Regions from separate parts of the Rossellomorea yichunensis genome, predicted to be linked through region 1. Evidence: predicted binding sites of a transcription regulator. Region 1 holds the regulator's gene; the other holds the start of a gene.
The links. The regulator NrdR, encoded in region 1, represses ribonucleotide reductase genes. The targets are predictions, from matches to a motif close to AACACNATATATNGTGTT.

Region 1 (10,796 bases):
GTACACTTCCTGAACCAGGCGCACGACACGCTTGAATTCTTCCTTGATTTGATCGGGACGGACAAAGATATGAGCATCGTTCAGAGTCATTCCACGTACACGTTGAAGTCCTGATAGTGCTCCTGATAATTCGTAACGGTGCATCAGACCAAGTTCGGCGATACGGATCGGAAGCTCACGATAGCTGTGAATGCCGTTTTTGTAAATCATCATATGATGAGGGCAGTTCATCGGGCGAAGGACAAGATCTTCATTATCCATCTCCATGACCGGGAACATATTCTCCTGGTAATGATCCCAGTGACCGCTTGTTTTGTATAGCTCAACGCTTCCCATGACAGGTGTGTATACGTGATCATAGCCTAAGCGCTCTTCTTTATCGACAATGTAACGCTCGATGATACGACGGATCGTGGCACCTTTAGGCAGCCACATCGGCAGGCCTTGTCCCACTTTTTGCGAATTCATGAATAGATTCAATTCTTTACCGATTTTACGGTGATCACGCTCTTTTGCTTCTTCTAAAAGACGCAGATGCTCTTCCAGGTCTTCTTTCTTGAAGAAGGCTGTTCCGTAGATTCGTTGAAGCATTTTATTATCACTGTTCCCGCGCCAGTATGCCCCGGCGATGCTTAACAGCTTGAATTCTTTAATTTTATTAGTGGAAGGGATGTGGATTCCACGACATAAATCGAAGAATTCCCCTTGCTCGTAAATGGAAACTTGTTCTCCTTCAGGAATCGCCTCAAGTAATTCAAGCTTATACTCGTCTCCGACTTCTTCATACATTTTCTGAGCTTCGTCGCGGCTCACTTCTTTACGGACAACTTCTAAGTTTTCTCCAGTGATTTTCTTCATTTCTTTCTCGATCAGTGGAAGATCTTCCGGAGTGAACGTGTGCTCGGAATCAATATCATAATAGAATCCGCCTTCAATGACCGGTCCGATCCCAAGCTTTGTTTCAGGATATAGGCGTTTAATGGCCTGTGCCATTAAATGAGCTGTGCTGTGACGAAGAATTTCCAGTGCATCTTCTCCTGGAGGTGTAACGATTTCAATAGCCCCATCCTCTTGAATCCCTGTACGCAAGTCAATTAATACATTATTTATTTTACCAGCGAGCGCCTTTTTCTTCAGTCCGGGACTGATGGACGCAGCAATTTCTTCTGTTGTCGTCCCTTTAGGAAACTCCTTGACATTTCCATCAGGGAACTGCATTTTCACTACTTCTGACATGTGATTTCACTCCTTAAGTAATCTCTATTAAACATAAAAAACCCCGCCCCTTCACGTTTGAAGGGACGAGGTTAATAAATAAACTCGTGGTTCCACCCAACTTCTCATTGTGCGAAAAATACAGACAATGACTTCATTGAAAACGAATAACGACATTTAGCCGTCAATCATTACTGTGAATCCGTGAAGATTCAGTTCATAATTGAAGTTCAGAGGTGGTAAATATCACTAACGAATTAGGAAGCTTGCAGCCAAAAGACTTCCCTCTCTGTGAATGGAATAGGAATATTGTTGTCCTCATCATAACCTTTATTTATTGACTTATTATGTAGGTATTATAATCGGTTATGTTTTGAAAAGCAAGAGCATTCCATAAAATAAGCAGCCTATTCATTCGCGATATCCCAGGAAGGATAGAGTAGTGTATCAGGGAAATAACTCATCGGTAAAAGATCGATCCGTTCTTCAAAAATATTCTGAAGCGTCCTGATCAATTGATGGTCCCCATTTCCGTAAACGAGTATCTTCTCCGGTGCAAGGGATAATAACGGAGCGATGGTGTACGAATCAACGTATAACGGGTGATTCGTCAGAAGGCGTTTATCAATCGCCTTCGTCAATTCCTGCCTTGTCACCTCTTTCATGTCTTCATCAAAGAAACGAAAACCGTAACCAGTCGAATACAGATGGATCGTGCGCATTTTCTGCTCCCTTGATGCCAGATACTCCCGCAGCATATGGACAAACATTTGATACTCCTGCTCCATCTTGTATTCATCGATAGCAAGATCCAGCATGAGGAGCAGTCTCTCCTGAAGCTTCTTCAGCCTGAATTTGCTGAAAGAGTCGAATGATATGGGGGCCGTCCCTCCCAACAAAAGCTCCAGGCTGTCGTGGACGTATTCTGCCTCGTCCCATTCACCGATCAGCTCCATCAATTCAGGTCGTTCACCCATCCTCATCTCTGATACGATCTCTAATATTTGATTGATTTCATCAATATCTTCATAGAAGTAATTTTCTTTCAGGGCCGATTCGGACCAGTCCATGCATTTATCATTTAAGACAAAGTGGGAAACCCCGTTGAACAGCTTTTCTTTTTCCTTGAAGAAGGGGGAAACCTCTACCGTCAGATTATAGTGAGTTGAATGTTGAAAGAGTGTTTCATGGAACCATGATTGGATGAACTCTTTATTGAGGTGTTCTTGAAGCTTTAACGCATCATTTTTTTGCTTGAAAATAAATTCAATCAAACTTTCTCGCCTCCTTAAACCCAAATCCCTGATTTATATATATGGGAGGCTTGTATCTTTTAGAAGTTGATGTGGGAATTTAATTGTTTCTTTTTGAATCTATTAATAATAAATAAAGCGAGTAGTGGGATTTCCGCTCCAGGGGGCTCGCTTTCCGCGGGGCGTGAGTTGAGCCTCCTCGGGCTTTGCCCTGTGGGGTCTCAACTTTCCCGCTATTCCCGCAGGAGTCGAGCCCCCTTCCGCTCCAATCAACATTGTTATTTTTAAACATCTCAGGATTCGTTATCATTCATTCAATAGAATAAACCCTTATTGGAACAATGCTTAGGAAATAAATAAATAAATAAATGAATCTATTTCACCGAAAATTCATTAATGAAAAAGAGAAGGTCAAACGCTAAGCGAATGACCTTCTCCTTTTTCACTTAATTCTATTCTCTTCTATTCCTTCCATCGATCAACACAGGCTGGGACAGGTATTTAATCCGCTCCATGATCCGTGCAGCCTTCAGCTTTTCTTCTTCTCCCCGTTGACTGTATGTCAAATGGTGGGTGAGTTCGTTGAAGTTGAAGTTGGAGGTGAAGAATGTCGGGAGGTTTTCAAGCATTCTGTACTGCAGGATCGTCCCGAGGATTTCATCTCTCCCCCAGCTTGACATGGTTTCTGCGCCGATGTCATCGAGCATGAGGATCGGTGCAGCTTTAACCATTTCCAGTTTCTCATTTACCGAGTTGTCTCCCAGCGATTGCTTGATTTCTCTAAAGAACTCAGGGACGTAGACAATCAGGGACGCGATTTTTTTCTCGGCGAGTTCATTGGCCATAGCCCCTAACAAATAGGACTTACCCACTCCGAACTTGCCGTAAAAATAGAGTCCTTTCATTTTTGTACCTTCTGTATAGTTCTCCACGAAATTCTTTGCTAATCGGACAGCCTCCAATCGGCTTTTCGAATCAAGATCCAGGGTTGAGAAAGATGCTTGTAAAATATCCTTCGGCACATACAGGCTTTTGATTAAACGCTGTGCGCTCGTTCTTTCATCGTGAATGACTTTTCGAGGGCAGCGATGGTAATCGATGTCGATGGTGTTTCCTCTTATCACCAAATGAGGGTCATACCCTTCCATCATATTCTTACACTCCTGTAAAGAAGGACAGTATCGACATTCTTTACTTTGAGAGATGTATTCATATAACTTCATCAGACTCTCATTTACCATTTCCCCTGTTACACGGCCTTCATTCCTGCGAATAAAATCCTTCACATCATTGTTTTCAAGTATCTCTTTTTTCATTTGCTCATATCTTTGTTGAAACGAACCAGAAGCCGCCAACCTTTTCAGGGTGTTATTTATTTTCTCCACCGCTACGTTCACCTACTTCCGAAAATTTTTAAGCTCTTCTTCGAGTTTCTTCTTTTCTGCTTCGAAATCATATCCATCAAGGGAAGAATCATTTTCTTTCTCGGTTTCACCCTCTTGGAACCAATCCGGGAGTTTCTCCGTACGAATCGGCTTTCTTCGTCTATTCGTTTTATTTTCCTTTTTCCCTTCAGCCCACTCAAGATACTGCTTGTGTTCTTTTTTCGCTAATTCCATGGCTTCACTTGCAGTCGTCACCTTTTTTCTCGACCAATGGGACGCTATTTTTTCCATATATCCTTTTGTGAGCTTCATGTCCGTTTTCAGCAAAACGTATTGGACCAGGACATTCATGACACCAATCGGCAACTTCTGTGACATGAGCACCTCTTCAACAGCCTGAAGGTCTGACTTAGAAGGAGCACCTCCATTTGATATGTCAGATAGAACATCCTTTGGTGACGTTGTTTCCAGATATTCAATGAGCTCTTCTTCTTTCGTGAGGGGTTTATCCGATTTCACAGGCGCCTTGGTCTCTATTCTCGTAGTCAAATCTGGCAGTTGATCGCCCGTCTGAACCCCATACCAATCACGTGCGGTTTTGCGCAGCAGCTCTATATCGATGGTATCATCTGCATCCAGGGAGCTTAGGACGATATTTTTCATTTGAAGAGGATCAATACCGTACAGATAACTCAGCTTCAGAACCGTTTCCTTTACATTAGTTGTAAAGGCTTTTCGTGGAACCATTGATTCAGATAACCCTGCAAGTAGTAACTGAAAATCAAAATCGATATCATCCAGTGGAAGACCACCATTCTTCCCATATTTCATATATTGTTCACCAGACTTTGTCTCGGAATCCATATTTGCATCGTGGTGGAGAAAATTAATTTGTTCCGATGTGAAAACATCTTGAAAGGATCGTGTGATGTTTACGTGTTGCTGTTTATCTACCGATTCGTCGGTGAAGAATTTCTTTAAACGCAAATAATGAGTTCTGCCGATTTTACGGTAAAGATACACATTTAACATACCATCATGAAAGAATTCCTGCGGGGTAAGAGGGGGCTGCAGTTCATATAGAAAGCTCCGATCCTCGCTATCCCTTTTTTCGTATGCCTTTAACAAACCTATCCCTTCAAGCTTCATTCTCGCTTCATATACTTCCTGAAGATTGACAGACAGAATGTTCATCAGGTGATAATGGGTAGAATGTGTGGACCATAGCCTGTTTTCTTCTACTTCTCCCCATAAACTCATATAAAGACTGTAACAAACCGAACCAATTAAAGGCTGGTACAGAAACGTGATGATTTTCCGATCGTATTCCTGAAGAATCCCATTTGTCCCTACCGTGTAGTGATCGATTGGTTGTATTTCATTCCAATGCTTCTTCATCATAGTTGGATTCTACCTTTCAAAAAAATAAAGAGAAAAGAGCTAAAGAATTACATCTTCAGCTCATTCTTCTACTCTTTTTTTATTAATTCTTTCAGTTCATCTATAAATACATTGATATCCTTGAATTGTCTATACACAGATGCAAAGCGTACGTATGCAACTTCATCTACCTTAGCCAGTTGATCCATGACCATCTCACCAATCTTAACCGATTCTACTTCAGAAGCACCTTGATTACGGAGTTCCTTTTCAATATCCGTTGAGATCTTTTCTAATCTCTCAAGAGGGACCGGGCGTTTCTCACAAGCCTTGATCAACCCTCTCAAAATCTTCTCTCGACTAAACTCTTCTCTTACCCCTTCTTTTTTCACCACAATTAAAGGAAGCTCCTCAACCTTCTCGAAGGTCGTGAAGCGGAAATTACATTCTTCACATTCTCTTCTTCTTCTGATTGAACGTCCTTCATCAGCAGGACGGGAGTCCACTACTCGTGTACCATTATGCTGGCAAGACGGGCACTTCATAATATCAGCTCCGTTATTACATACTATTACTTTCATCATATTAAAAAGCTGCGACTTACACAAGCTTATAAAGGTTTTACCGTTATTTCACTTTGGTCAATTCGCTATCAAGCTTTTGATAATAATGGTTAATCTGTGCTTTTAAAACCGTATATGTACCAAAGATTCTCCCTTTATCCGCACTGATCTTGAAATCGACTGCCGTCTCAAATGGCCTTACCGTGATGATCGTTGCGACAATAAACAATTGGGGAGTACCATTTTTACGGACCGTAATTTCACCTCTGTCCTTAGACTGGGAAATCACCTCATACTCAGAGGATGAGAATAACTCTAACACTGCATTAAATGCACCTTGATGCATGGATTTATAATAGCGTGATTTCAGGTCTTTATCTTCGTGCTGATCAGAAGTCTCACATTCTGATTGAAACCGTTTAAAAAAAGTACGTATTCCGCTCATTTAAAGTTCCTCCCTTTATTTACCCTTATTTTACACGAAAACCACAGGAATGAAAATTCAAAATCAATTCCTGTACAAATGCATAAAAAAAGAGATGCATCTAATACGCATCTCTTCTGAGTTATCTTCGATTAAAGGGCTTGAGCCTGAGACTTCTTCACTTGTACCGGACCCATACCACGTGGCAATTCAATTGTTTCACGTGTGTCAGCACCAAGAGCATCTGCAATATATTCAGCAGCGATGTTAGGATCTAAATCACCGCAAGTATATACATCAATACTGGCATAACCATGTTCAGGAAAACTGTGAATAGTCAGATGTGATTCTGAAATGATCACAACTCCACTAACACCTTGAGGAGCAAATTTATGGAAAGCTACCTCACGTACCTCTGCACCTGATTTAAGCGCAGCATCTACGAATGTTTTTTCAATTCCTACTACATCGTTTAATTTTTCAAAATCGCAACCCCATAATTCTGAGATTACATGACGACCCATTGTTTCCATTTTCGTGTTTCCCCCTTTGACATAATTTTTTTCGTCAAAATGAACGTGTCCTTTGGCAAAATCTTAACTACCACGGGGGAAAGTTAGTCCGAAGAGGTCCTAACCCTTTAAGTAGCTAAATCAGTATTCATTTGCTAATAAGAAGTTCACGAAAAATAGTATACTTTGTTTAAAACTCTTTTGCAATAAATTTTTTTAAACTTTTTTATATGGGTAGAAGATCGTTTGATTTGGCTATAGTCTAAACCTTGACCGTTCCTTTCCGCTCCAGCCACTTGCTTTCCGCGGGGCGGGCGGTGAGCCTCCTCGGCTGCGCCTGCGGGGTCTCACCTGTCCCGCTATTCCCGCAGGAGTCAAGTGCCTTCCGCTACAATCCACTCTGTGATACTTCACTTTTACTAACTATACATTTTAATAGATAAGCACTAAAAAAAGTTCTTTGGTATAAAGTTGTTCCTAAAACAAACTTTCTGCCAAAGGATCCTAAATACATCAACTACCTAATAGATCTGTCCGATGCCTTCTATTTATAAAAAGTTTAATAAAAGAAAAGAACGCACCGTGAAAGGTACGTTCTAAGGGTGAGGCTTATTTTTTATTTGGATTCTTTCAAACGTTGACTTCTTGTTTTGCGTTCATTTTTGATGCAACGAATTTAGCCAGGTCGACGACGCGGCATGAGTAGCCCCACTCATTATCGTACCAGGCCAGTACCTTCACTTTTCGATTTCCCATTACCATCGTGGATAATCCGTCGATGATCGCCGAATGAGGATTTGTGTTAAAGTCGATTGAAACTAAAGGTTCTGTTGTAAATTGCAGCACCCCGTGTAAAGAACTAACCGAAGCCGTAATGAAAGCTTCGTTGATTTCTTCTACTGTTACGTCTCTTTTCACATCCACAACCAGGTCCACTAGTGAAACATTGGGTGTAGGGACACGCAATGCCATTCCGTGTAGCTTGCCGTTTAATTGAGGCAGAACCAATGATAATGCTTTTGCTGCTCCAGTCGTGGTCGGGATGATCGATTGACCGCACGCTCTCGCTCTTCTCAAATCTTTATGTGGATTATCAATATTTTTTTGGTCATTTGTGTAAGCATGGACAGTCGTCATAAGTCCGTTTTCAATACCAAATTGCTCATCTAATACTTTCGCAACCGGCGCTAAGCAGTTCGTTGTACAAGATGCATTCGAAATGACGCTGTGTTCTTCAATATTTAATGCGCTTTCATTTACACCCATCACAATGGTTACGTCTTCATTTTTACCAGGGGCAGTCAGGATGACCTTTTTCGCTCCCGCTTCTAAATGAAGGCTCGCTTGATCTTTCGAATTGAATTTTCCGGTAGCTTCAATCACAATGTCGATATTTAATTCTCCCCAAGGCAATGCTTTAGGATCACGATTGCTTAATAGTAGGACACGTTTTCCATTGACGATGAGTGCATCATCTTCCGTCACCACATCTGCCTGAAATGTCCCATGATTTGTGTCATACTTAATTAAATGTGCTAATGTTTCAGCCGGGTAGCTTGCGTTAATGGCTACAACCTCTAAGTTTTCCTCTAATATTGCTTTCCTGAAAACCATTCTCCCAATACGTCCAAAACCATTGATTGCAATTTTCGCCTTCATAAATCCGGCTCCCCTCTATATTAATGTTATACTTATATGTTTATTTGCTAAAAATAGTATAACATATTTAGAGAATATGTTAATAAGTATTTTGCGGATTTTTAATGTTTTATTATTCTGACAAATGAGCTTATTGAATGTATATTTTTGCGGTTTGAATTCATACATTTTTTCAATGAAATTGATTTAAACGTTGACCGTTCCTTTCCGCTCCAGGCACTTGCTTTCCGCGGGGCGGGCGGTGAGCCTCCTCGGCTGCGCCTGCGGGGTCTCACCTGTCCCGCTATTCCCGCAGGAGTCAAGTGCCTTCCGCTCAATCCACTCTGTGCTGATATATGTTTAGTGCCTATACATTTGACAGACAAACACCATCAAGCCTCAATAGTTACGATTAGAATTTTTCCTTTATACAAACGCAAACCAAAAAATCAATATTTATCGTCATAACTACTAATTATCTAGTGGACCAAATAAAAAGCCGACAAGAGGTTTCCTTGTCGGCTTATATGTCATTCTATGGTTTTAGATCCCATTCCACTAGTAGTGCATCAAGCTGTTGTTTGGTTTCGTGTAGAGATCCGTTGTTGTCGATGATTGCGTCGGCAAGGCTTGCTTTATCCTTTAAGGGGAATTGGGAAGCGATGCGGGATGATGCGTCTTCATGGTTAAAGTTGTTCCGTTCCATTAGGCGGGATAGTTGGGTTTCTTCGTTCACGTATACCACGACTGTGCGATCTACCATCCACGTCAAGTTGCTTTCGAATAGAAGGGGGATATCCATGAAAACCGTGTTTTTACCAGCAAGAATGGCTTCATCTTTATGTGCGAGCATCATGCTTCTGACGGCAGGATGAACGATTCCATTCAGCTTTTTTCGTTTTTCTTCAGAGTTAAAGATGATCTGGCCGAGTTTTTCCCGATTGATGGTTGAATCGTGATCGTGCAGTATGTGTTCACCGAATTCTTCCACGATCGCAAGGTATGCCGGCTGATCAACTTCAACCACCATACGGGCTGCAAGATCAGCATCAATGATTGTATAGCCTTTTTCATTTAACATTTTGGAAACTGTACTTTTTCCACTTGCAATACCACCTGTTAATCCTATAATGCTAGCCATTATCCTATTCCTTTCTAGCTCAGCCATTAAAACCTCAGGATCCCTATAAGGATCAGCAGAACTCCAGGGAGAAATGACACTCGATGAATCCAGCGTAAATGAGAGAAGAATTCCCCCATCTTCAATCCTGAGAATAAGAACGTAAAGCTCATCACCAGGATGGCTAAAGTAAGTATGAATGGCGAGAAATTTAATAACGCAGCGCCAATTCCGGCACCGAATGCATCCAATGACAGTGCGATTCCAAGCATAAATGCTTCAATACCGGTAATCGTACCTGATCTATCAAAGTCTGCCGTTAACGGCCTTCTTAAAATTTGAACCACTAATCCTATGGATTTAATCTCAAAGTTAATTAACGTTTTTTCTTGGGATAATACCGTTTCTTTTTCCGGTCTAAAGAACTGGTACAGTACCGCCGCCCCGATCACAACCAGAATCAGTCCGCCGATCCTTCCAGCCCAAAGCGGAGAGATAATGGATCCGATGGTCTGACCAAGCAACATGGCCAACAGCAAGGAGCTTGCCGAACAAATGGATATGATGCTGATTGATTTTGTAGGGATTTTCACTTTTCGTAATCCGTAAGTTAAACCTGTGCTAAAACTATCAAGACTTACAGCAAACGCCAGCAGTAATAAGGAGATTGTTTCACTCATCTAATAGCCCTCCCAAAAATCATTACAATACTATATGGTAAGGGCTTATCAGATGTTAATTGTTCTTTCTAACGTTGGCAATCGGGACAATAGTGCGTCCCTCTTCCCGCTGAAACCTTCTTTTCAATGGGAGTACCACATTTTCGACAAGGTTCTTCTTTCCGGCTATACACGAAGAGGTTCTGTTGGAACATACCCATTTGTCCCTGAGAATTCACATAGGAGCGAATCGTACTTCCTCCCATTTCAACGGCTTCGGTCAGGGTATGAATGATTTCTTTCTGCAAACGTTCAATTTCTTCCTGTGAAAGAGATTTCGATTTTCGGTCAGGATGTATGCCTGCACGGAATAACGCTTCATCCACATAGATATTCCCCAGGCCTACAAGGACCGTCTGATCTAATAATGTGGCTTTCACGATTCTTTCTGTCTTGCCCAGTTTTTCAGCCAAGTAGCCGGCTGTAAATTCGGATTGGAATGGCTCCGGTCCCAACTGCAGAAGGGGAAGATGAAGCAATTCCTCCCCTTTCCTGAATAGGTGCATCGTCCCGAACTTCCGGACATCACGGTACCTGAGTTCTGTGTCATCCGTAAAATGAAATATGACGTGGGTATGCTTCTCAAT
Region 2 (10,796 bases), on a different contig from region 1:
CAGACAGAAGGTTGTGATCAAAGTGTGATAATCAATGGAAGTAAAGGATTCAATGCTCGGGAAGAGCGGATTGAGCAGTAAAAAGAACGCTAAGTATAACGCTACACCGTAGGCAACCCCTACCCACATAGACTTGAATCTTCGTAATACACCATAATAAATGAGGGCCACACCTATAGAAATCACTCCATACGCCACAATGGAAAGAACGATACCAATCCATTTGTCCACCCAGTCACCAACCGCCCACGGCTCAAAAATAATATTCGGCTCGATTTTCGTAAACGAAAAAAAGTAACAAATGTAGGCAATTGAACTCCATAACATCCCACCTATAAAGCCTGTAACTACGACCATGGACATGAAGGATAGTGGTTTTTCACCCTGATTCTGCTCTAAACGTGGATTCTCCTTGCTTTCTTCTGTTCCATCCTGAATCTTTTCATGTTGTCCCTTTTGTTCAGCCATCTGTAACACCTCCATTCGTAGTATGTCCCATTGATTTAAACATTTGCATGGTTTTACTTATTTTTCATTTGTGGATGATGAGGAAATATGGATGTTAAAATTCTATCTCTAGTCCTTTGAATCATTTTTTAGTAAAATAGATAATATCTTTCCAAGTTTCAGAAAAATAGCCTCAGTAATATTTACAGAAAATCGATAACTAATATGGTTAAATAACAAGGAAATTGTCTAGAATAATAGTATAGATATGTATAATGGATTGAATTGTAAGGAGGTGGCTTTGTTGAACGCTCGTAATATCTTTGTTATCACATTAATATTGTTAGCTATTGTAGGGCTCTTAACTTCCCTAATCGGAAATCCTTTGGGGCTAGTGAAACAATTACTTGTTACTGCAGCTGTGATTGGAATTATCTACTTCATTTACCGAAGATGGTTCAGCGGAAGGCGGGCTGGTAATAGTAATGAACAGAGAGCGTTTCTTAAAGCAGCCAAACAATCAAAGAGGCGGCATAAGAAAAAATCTCCAAGTAAGCCTCAAGTATCAAACGCCTCAAAGAAACGTTCGATACGAAAGAAATCCAATGCCAACCTTACCGTAATTGAAGGAAAAAAGAATAAGAAAAACAATCGAGCCTCATTTTAGGAGCTCGATTGTTTTATTAATACGGCCATTTTTGTAGAAATGCTTCCGCTTTTGATTTTCCGTATTGAATGAGTTCTGCTCTTTTTTCCGGTGTTAATCCGAATTCGGTTGTGAGCACACCTTCAGTCGGAATAAAGATGATGTTTTTTTCAAGTTTTCTGGAAATGTATCTTGAATCATGTGCATCTTTCATCGTAGTAAAGAGTGCTTCATACATATCAATCGCATTTTTGATTTGTTTTTTTGGCTTTCCGACTAGATCGTGACTCAACTTCACCCCGATGACCGGTCTTACCTTTTTCACATTTTCCCGATCGAACAGCCACATTGGAAAGTTACTGAGCACCCCACCATCCACCATGAAACTTATTCCTTCTAAAGAACGCAGCTTTACAGGTTCAAAGAAGTAAGGGAGACTCGCACTCATTCGTATCGCCCTGGCCACAGGAAAGGTTTCTTTCGCTATGCCGTACTTCTCTAGATCATCTGGAAGAACCAATAATCTGCCATTCGATAAATCCGAAGCGATGACCCGGAGAGACTGGGGTGGTAAATCGGCAAACGTATAAATCCCTCTTGCTTTCAGCTTCTCTTCTACCCAGCTTTCAAGCGCCACTCCTTTATATAAACCTAAACGATAGTAAACCCGAAACCATTTTATAATAGGGAGAGAGATGATTGCGTTTGAGTCCAGCAATTCACTAATTTCAATATCATCCATGATTTTGAGGAGCTCCCTGCTCGAATAACCGGCCGCAATAAATGCTGCAATCACCGCTCCGGCACTTGTTCCTGCGAGCCTTTTAAATTTGTAGCCCTTCTCCTCTAATGCTTGATATGCCCCAATCAACGCGAGCCCCTTTATGCCTCCACCTGAAAAAACACCATCGATGTCCAAAGGCCTCACTCCTTCAATGTCTATTACTACATCTTTAATTCACAATGAAGGGTTTTAGAATAAAAAAATAGGAAGGGAACAAGTCCCCTCCTATTTTTCTTCATTTATTATAGACCGCATTTCAGCTGGGCCCCGCAGTTTGTACAAGTATTACAGCCACCCATATCTTTTACCGTCCCTTTACGGCAGACTGGACACGTATTCCCGACTTCAGAACCAATGGTCACGTCAGTTGAACGTACGTCCTGAATCGTATCAAGTAATACGATCGGCTTTTTCGATGTAGGAATGTCTTTTTGTTCCTGTTCGTCCTCGTCATCAAAGCTGTTTTCTTCTGCCTTAAGGGTAAGAACCTGTGAATCACGGCTTCCGTCAACGTAGACGGTTCCACCTTTTGCTCCACCTTTATACAGTCGCTCATACACTTTTTCTACTTGCTCGACCGTATAACCACGAGGGGCATTAACCGTTTTTGAAATTGAGCTGTCGATCCAATTCTGAATCACACATTGGACATCGGCATGTGCTTGTGGCGCCAGGCTCATGGAAGAAACAAACCATTCTGGAAGATTGTCAGCATCTGCATCTGGATTTCTCTTCAAGTAATCCTCTACAATATCCGCTTTCACTTCAATGAACTTACCAAGACGTCCACTTCTGTAATATGTGAAGGAGAAATAAGGTTCAAGACCAGTAGATACTCCAACCATCGTACCTGTTGAGCCTGTTGGGGCAACGGTCAATAGATGAGAGTTTCGGATCCCGAACTGTTGAATGTCTTCCCGAACATCCTCAGGCATTTTCTTCATAAAACCTGTTTCCACAAACGCTTTACGTAAAGCTTTCGTTTCTTCGTCGGTACTTCCTGTAAGGAATGGGAAACTTCCCTTTTCCTTGGATAATTCAACGGATGCACGATAAGCGGTTGTTGCGATTACTTCAAATACTTCATCCACAAGTCTGTTGCCTTCTTCAGAACCATATTCTTTTTCACAGTAGATCAACAAATCTGCAAGACCCATTACCCCAAGACCAACACGGCGCTCACCAAGTGCCTGCTTTTTGTTTTCTTCAAGGAAGTACGGAGTCGCATCGATGACATTGTCCTGCATGCGCACACCCACTTCAACGGTACGCTTCAATTTTTCAAAATCCACGGTTTTCGTCTCTTTATTGGCAAACTGAGCAAGGTTGACAGCTGCCAGGTTACACACGGAATATGGAGCAAGAGGCTGTTCACCACACGGGTTCGTAGCAACTACCTTTTGACCATATGCCTTCGCATTCGTCATGTCATTCGCGTTATCAATGAAGAAGATTCCGGGTTCCGCTGAGTAAGTTGCACAAACGTTGATAAGATTCCAAAGCTCTTTCGCCTTGATCTTACGGTAAGTACGCACTTTGTAGCCAAGCTTTTCCCACTCACGGACATCACCAACGTTGTGCCATTCTTCATTATAGTATTTCATTTGCTCTTCATTATAAGTTTCCACATCAGGGAAGCGCAGTTCATATTCACGATCGTTTTCAACGGCTTCCATAAAGTCGCTTGTCAGGCAAACCGAGATATTCGCACCTGTCAGGAATTCTGAATTATGGACGCTGTACGTTCCGCCTGTACGGAGCTTTTCTTCTGCATTCTTAAGGATTTTCGCATCAAATCCACCGTAGCCAGGGATTTGTCTATAATTAAGGATTCCTTGATACATCGCTTCCTCTTGTTCTGTCAGAGGTGTGAATTTCAATTTATCCTGTGCTGCTTTTTTAATGGTTTCATCTTCTGTATTTTCAAGAAGATAACGCAGAATACGCGGGTTTTGCATTTTGGATATGATGAATTCGATAATATCGGGATGCCAATCTGAAAGCATGATCATTTGTGCTCCACGTCTTGATCCGCCCTGCTCAACCAAGTGAGTCAATTTAGCGATGTCATCCAGCCAGGAAACCGACCCGGAGGATTTACCGTTCACGCCTTTGGCCAGAGTATTTCGCGGACGAAGAGTTGAACCGTTCGTTCCTACACCCCCGCCTCGGCTCATGATCTCCATCACCTGCTTGCGATGTTCCGAAATTCCTTCACGAGAATCCTGTACGAAAGGCATCACGTAGCAGTTAAAATACGTTACGTCCGTTCCGGCACCCGCTCCGTAAAGCACCCGGCCAGCAGGGACAAAATGCAAATTCACTAATTCATGATAGAACTTTTCAAACCAAACTTGTCTCTTTTCAGGAGTTTCTTCCACTTCTGCCAAGCCTGTTGCGTTACGCTTCGCAATTTGTTCATAGTAGACTTCCAGTGGCTTCTCGATTACATCAAGTGTTCTTGAGACGATACCGGTTTCCATTTCTTCCGGCTTGTCGATGGCACTTCTGTACTCTTCTTCGATCCAAACATCTGCTTTCTTTGTTTCCCAGTCGATGCTCGAAATGTAACCTAATCCTCTTGCAGGGAATTTAGGATCTTCTTTGATGGTGAGGACCACGAAATCCCCTTCAGAAAGAGTGATCTTTTCCGTGTCTTTGAAAGAATAGCGATCAATCATGACAAGACGGGATACACCTTTGTGTGTAGTATTCATATCTGGGGTTATGGGATGTACTTGAGGAAATAATCCGATATCCTGATTTAATCTTTCGATGTTTAATTTCATTGTGTTTTTCGACGCAACAGTCATAAAGACAACTCCTTCTATCTCAAATCTTTCATTTGTATGTTGATTACTTTGATGTCTAATATCAAGTAATACGATATCATAGCTCTAATAGAAAAGCAATAAATAAACACAACATATAGTGTGTTAAAAATTATTCGACACACCACATATTGTGTTTCAGGTCAATAGGTCATTTGTTTGTCAAACGGTTAATAAGCCAATAAAAATAGAAAACAGGAGGAAATAATAGAAAATCATATAATACTCCCACCATTTCTATTAATTTAGAACTTGATATAAATCCAAGTCGCGTAATAGTTGGTAAAATAGGAAAAAAGCGACAAGCATCGCTTTTTTTCTACAAAAAAATTTTTATCGCTTAAAATTCCAGTCATCTGATTCGTACCGGGTCCCGGCAAGGTCCACAACATATTGTGTTTCCTCTTCAGAAAGTTCATACGGTTCCAGGTGGATATTCAATCCTTCTTCAAAACCTTTTTTGAACGCTTCCTTCGCCATATCCATGGTAATCGTTTCAGAACTGATTTCGTTCATCGCGACGGCCTTGCTTTTAAATGCCCGCTGCATACGCTCTTTTACCCGGTCCGATGGATACTTAAACAGGCTGAACAGCTTATCCTCGTCAAGATCCAATAGTATGGAACCGTGTTGAAGGATGACGCCTTTCTGCCGGGTCTGGGCACTTCCAGCCACTTTTCTGCCTTCAACGACTAACTCGTACCAGCTTGGCGCATCAAAACAAACAGCCGAACGTGGATTTTTTAATCCTTCCCGCTCTTCTGCTGTTTTCGGAACAGCAAAGTAGGCTTCGAGTCCAAGTCCTTGAAATCCTTTTAAGATCCCTTCAGAAATCACTCGATATGCTTCCGTAACCGTTTTAGGCATCTCCGGGTGTTCCTCGGAAACAATGACACTGTACGTCAATTCATGCTCATGAAGAACCCCTCTGCCTCCCGTCGGTCTTCTGACAAAGCCAAGTCCGTGCTCTTTCACTGCATCAAGATTGATTTCCTTTTCTACCTTTTGAAAGTATCCAATCGAGAGCGTTGCGGGATCCCAGCCGTAAAACCTGATCGTGGGAGGAATCTTCCCCTCGCTATGCCAATCCAATAGCGCCTCATCAAGTGCCATATTAAAAGAAGGAGAACAATTCCCTGAGTCAATGAATCTCCATGTTTCTTTTTTCATGCAACATACCTCATTTACGTCTTCTCTTTATTATTTTGTTATGTAAAAAATCAACTTCATTTAAGTCCGTTACTAGTCTATCAAATTCAAAAGAAAAAACAAAGAAAAACAGATTGGAAAGTGTTTGCTGTAAAATAATAAATTTGTTTTGATTCTCGAGGCTTTCATGAATATAATAGAAGTTAGCGCATTTGTAGAAAGGAGCATGAATGATGGAAGGATTATATATTCTTTTAGTCGTACTTGGTGGAATCATTGTTTATTCACTCTTTACGTTCTTCTATCAAAAGAGAATTGTGAATACTTTGACTGAAGAAGAATTTAGAGCAGGATATCGGAAAGCTCAGTTGATAGATGTTCGTGAAGCGAATGAATTTGATAACGGTCACGTACTTGGCGCACGAAATATCCCCCTCTCTCAAATTAAAATGAGACAAAAGGAAATCCGTGCCGATCAGCCCGTTTACCTTTATTGCCAAAGCGGACTCCGCAGCGGAAGAGCAGCTCAAATGCTTCACCGCAAAGGGTACCGAGATCTTCACCAATTGCAGGGCGGCTTTAAAAAGTGGACAGGTAAAGTAAAGCATAAAAAATAATGTGAAAGGATTGCCTTTGGGTGATCCTTTTTTTGATTGGTGGAAGTAGTGGGCTGGGCTCCCGGGTAGGGTTGGTTTTATATTACATAGGTCCGTCCCTCAAAAAAATCCCCGCAGCGATTGGCTGCGGGGATTTCCAATTTATATTCTTTAGTTTTCTTTTGTATAACGCAGTACCGGTTTTCTCGCTGCGAGTGTTTCGTCCATACGTTTGACGATGGTTGTATGAGGTGCTTCCTGGACGATTTCCGGCGTTTCTTCTGCTTCTTTGGCAATCTGGATCATGGCATCAATGAAGGAATCGAGTGTTTCTTTAGATTCTGTTTCAGTTGGCTCGATCATCATGCATTCTTCCACATTTAATGGGAAGTAAATCGTTGGCGGATGATATCCGAAGTCGAGTAGACGCTTCGCAATATCCAATGTCCGGACGCCCAGCTTCTTTTGACGTTTTCCGCTGATGACAAATTCATGCTTACAATGACGATCGTATGGAAGGTCAAAGTGAGGAGCCAGTCGGCGCATCATGTAATTTGCATTCAGGACTGCGTTTTCTGTAACGGCTCTCAGCCCGTCTGGACCCATCGTTCTGATGTACGTATAGGCACGAACGTTGATTCCAAAGTTCCCATAGTAAGGTTTTACACGGCCAATGGAATCAGGACGGTTGTAATCGAATTCGAACTTATCGCCATTTTTCACCAGGACCGGTTTAGGAAGGTATTTAATCAAGTCTTCCTTCACTCCGACAGGACCGCTTCCCGGACCACCGCCTCCGTGAGGTCCCGTAAACGTCTTATGAAGATTTAAATGCACGACATCAAATCCCATGTCCCCCGGTCTGGCTTTTGATAATACGGCATTTAAATTGGCACCATCATAATACAGCTTACCCCCTGCTTCATGAATGATTGCAGCCATTTCCAGAATGTTTTCTTCAAATAATCCAAGTGTGTTCGGATTGGTCAGCATCAGGGCTGCTGTATCATCTCCTACTACACGCTTCAGATCTTCCAAATCAACTAATCCATTCTCGTTTGATTTTACCGTTACCGTTTCAAAACCTGCTACAGTCGCACTGGCAGGATTTGTTCCATGAGCAGAATCCGGTACGATGACCTTCGTACGGTGTGTGTCGCCATTTGCTTCATGGTAAGCCCGGATCATCATAAGACCCGTCCACTCTCCATGAGCACCGGCAGCAGGTTGAAGGGTCACTTCATCCATGCCCGTGATCTCTTTCAAATGCTCCTGAAGATCATACATCAGTTCAAGGGCACCTTGAACGCTTTCTGCTTCTTGCAGAGGATTGATATGAGCAAATCCATTTAAGCGTGCAACGTTTTCATTCACCTTCGGATTGTACTTCATCGTACAAGATCCTAATGGATAGAAACCGGAATCCACACCATGATTACGTTTTGATAATGCCGTATAATGACGCATGATATCCAGTTCGGATACTTCTGGAAGCTCTGGATCTTCCGAACGGATATAATCCAATGGGATGAGATCCGATAATTCAACCTGTGGTACATCCATTTCAGGTAAGCTATAGCCTACACGGCCTTCTTTAGATAATTCAAAAATAAGAGGTTGATCTTGCTTATTCATGACAATCCCCCAATTCTGCTACGAATGCGTCGATTTCTTCTTTGCTGCGAAGTTCAGTAACAGCCACTAGCATGTGCTGAGATAAGCTGTCATCCATTACTCCTAAATCGTATCCACCAATCATTTCTTTTCCTAAAAGCTTTTGATTGATTTCTTTAACCGGCATATTTACCTTTACGACAAACTCATTGAATGATGGTCCTTCAAATGCAATGGAGAACCCTTTTGCTTTAAGGGCTTCTTTTGCATAATGTGCTTTTTGGATATTTTGAAGCGCCATCTCTTTAACGCCTTGTTTTCCAAGCGCCGTCATGGCTACAGATGCAGCGAGTGCATTTAATGCCTGGTTTGAACAAATATTCGACGTGGCTTTATCTCGACGGATATGCTGTTCACGTGCTTGAAGAGTCAGAACAAACCCTCTGATTCCATCTTCATCAACTGTTTGACCAACAAGACGGCCTGGAACTTTACGCATAAGCTTTTTGTTAACGGCGAAGTATCCACAGTGCGGTCCACCGAATGCACTTGGAATACCAAATGGCTGTGCATCACCAATGACGATATCTGCGCCTAGTTGTCCAGGTGGAGTAAGTGCCCCTAATGCAAGGGGATTTGAAGAAACCACGAACATCGCTTTTTCAGCATGAGTCACTTCTTCGATGGCTTTTAGTTCTTCTACCCGGCCGAAGAAGTTAGGATATTGAACGACTACCGCTGCAATTTCATTACTCATTAATTTCTTAAGTTCTTCCACATCCGTAACACCGTTATTGTGCGGGATTTCTACGACTTCTATATACTGACCTTTTGCATAAGATCGTAAAACATCACGTGATTCCGGATGCACAGTGCTTGAAACCAGGACCTTTTTCCGACGGGTCTGCCCTGCACTAAGCATAGCTGCTTCGGCAAGAGCCGTTCCTCCATCGTACATGGAAGAATTGGCTACATCCATGCCGGTCAGCTCACAAATCATCGTTTGGAATTCAAAAATGGCTTGAAGTTCTCCTTGCGAGATTTCCGGCTGATATGGTGTATAAGCTGTATAAAATTCAGAGCGTGATAATACATGATCCACGATGATCGGCATGTAGTGGTCGTATACTCCAGCCCCTAAAAAGGATGAATGACTTTTCAGGTCAGCATTCTTCGCTGCCATTTTGGTCAGTTCCTTTACCAATTCCGTTTCTGACTTCGCTTCTTTGATTTTGTAATCCCCTTTGAAACGAACCTTCTCAGGAATATCTTCAAATAGATCGTTAACGCTGTCTACTCCTATGCTGTCTAACATTTCCCTTTGATCCTGCTCTGTCATCGGTAAATAACGATGCTTCATGACCGTCATTCCTCCCCTATTTCTTTGGTCTTTTATAGAATGGTGTGGCTACTACTTTCGCTTTTAACTTTTTCCCTCTGATTTCAACCAGCACTTCCGTATCTAAAGAAGTAAACTTTTTATCAAGTAATGCTAATCCTACATTTTTCTTTAATGTTGGCGATTGTGTACCGGTCGTGACTTCCCCTATTTCTTCTTCACCGGAATACACCTTATATCCATGACGTGGAATTCCGCGATCGATCATTTCAATCCCGACGATTTTTCTTGGGGCGCCTTCATCCTTTTGTTGTTTCAGCACTTCCTGACCATTAAATGGAACCTCTTTATTCACTTTTACGGCGAATCCAATCCCTGCTTCGATCGGCGTGATCGATTGAGATAATTCTTGTCCGTAAAGGGCAAGGTTCGCTTCAAAACGCAATGTATCACGTGCACCAAGTCCGCATGGAAGTACACCATGCTCCTTCCCTGCATCCAGGATGGCTTTCCATATTGCGGCCGCATCACCTGCATCACAGTAAATCTCAAATCCATCTTCCCCTGTGTAACCGGTACGTGAAACAAGTGCATGCTTACCGTCTATATTCACTTCGGTCTGGAATTTAAAAAATCCGATATCGCTTAGTGAATGTTCGTTTGTAAGTATTTGTAAAACCTGTTCAGCAAGTGGACCTTGAAGTGCCAATTGCGCCATATGTTCAGAGATGTTGTTGATTTCAACCCCATCGACTTCATGTTCTTTCAGCCACTGAAAATCTTTATCTATATTTGCCGCATTTACAACGAGCAAATAATCATTATCTTTTATTTTATAAACCAATAAGTCATCGACCGTCCCACCGTTTTCGTAGCACATAGCCGTATACTGAGCTCCTCCATCTTTTACTTTGGAGACATCATTTGTCATCATTCTTTGTAAATAGTCAAGAGCCCCTTCACCCTTCACTTCAATTTCTCCCATATGAGAAACGTCGAATAGTCCAGCTCGGGATCTTACCGCTTCATGTTCTTCTTTAATGCTTGAGAATTGCACTGGTAAAGCCCAGCCACCGAAGTCGATGGTCTTTCCTCCATACTCTTTGTACACTTCGTATAAAGGTGTTTGTTTTAACTCTGACATGACTTTTCCCCCTTTATCTTCCTTACATGCATAATCCTTAACCAAGTTTTATCCCATGAAAAAAGGACAGAAAAACCCCTTTTCATAAAGAAGTTTTCTCTGTCCTTGCACCTGAAAGTTTACCGAAGAACGGCTTTCCCCTTTGGTGGTTTCCCGTACGGAAACACTCTCCAGAGTTGCGTCCAACAAGAGTCTTTTTGCCTGAGAGATTCACACTTAAATGTGCTTGCTCCTTCGGCGCTGAAT

Region 2: RSX31_RS07595 (vitamin B12-dependent ribonucleotide reductase) is a predicted target of NrdR. The motif match lies at 4,796-4,813, and genes of this name have one in related genera.

What each region holds. Positions count from the first base shown of each region.
Region 1 is NZ_JAVYAD010000003.1:376,053-386,848, reverse strand. Features, by position in the region: gene thrS (threonine--tRNA ligase) at 1-1,236, opposite strand, end outside; T-box leader at 1,295-1,549, opposite strand; gene RSX31_RS09775 (putative sporulation protein YtxC) at 1,623-2,489, opposite strand; gene dnaI (primosomal protein DnaI) at 2,921-3,853, opposite strand; gene RSX31_RS09765 (replication initiation and membrane attachment family protein) at 3,866-5,251, opposite strand; gene nrdR (transcriptional regulator NrdR) at 5,323-5,778, opposite strand; gene RSX31_RS09755 (cytosolic protein) at 5,861-6,241, opposite strand; gene speD (adenosylmethionine decarboxylase) at 6,373-6,753, opposite strand; gene RSX31_RS09745 (glyceraldehyde-3-phosphate dehydrogenase) at 7,363-8,391, opposite strand; gene coaE (dephospho-CoA kinase) at 8,906-9,511, opposite strand; gene ytaF (sporulation membrane protein YtaF) at 9,538-10,170, opposite strand; gene mutM (DNA-formamidopyrimidine glycosylase) at 10,239-10,796, opposite strand, start outside.
Region 2 is NZ_JAVYAD010000002.1:595,669-606,464, forward strand. Features, by position in the region: gene RSX31_RS07580 (YqhR family membrane protein) at 1-468, opposite strand, end outside; gene RSX31_RS07585 (SA1362 family protein) at 752-1,114, shown strand; gene RSX31_RS07590 (patatin-like phospholipase family protein) at 1,131-2,012, opposite strand; gene RSX31_RS07595 (vitamin B12-dependent ribonucleotide reductase) at 2,120-4,690, opposite strand; gene RSX31_RS07600 (lipoate--protein ligase family protein) at 5,042-5,878, opposite strand; gene RSX31_RS07605 (rhodanese-like domain-containing protein) at 6,091-6,474, shown strand; gene gcvPB (aminomethyl-transferring glycine dehydrogenase subunit GcvPB) at 6,625-8,088, opposite strand; gene gcvPA (aminomethyl-transferring glycine dehydrogenase subunit GcvPA) at 8,081-9,427, opposite strand; gene gcvT (glycine cleavage system aminomethyltransferase GcvT) at 9,444-10,550, opposite strand; glycine riboswitch at 10,648-10,726, opposite strand; glycine riboswitch at 10,730-10,796, opposite strand, start outside.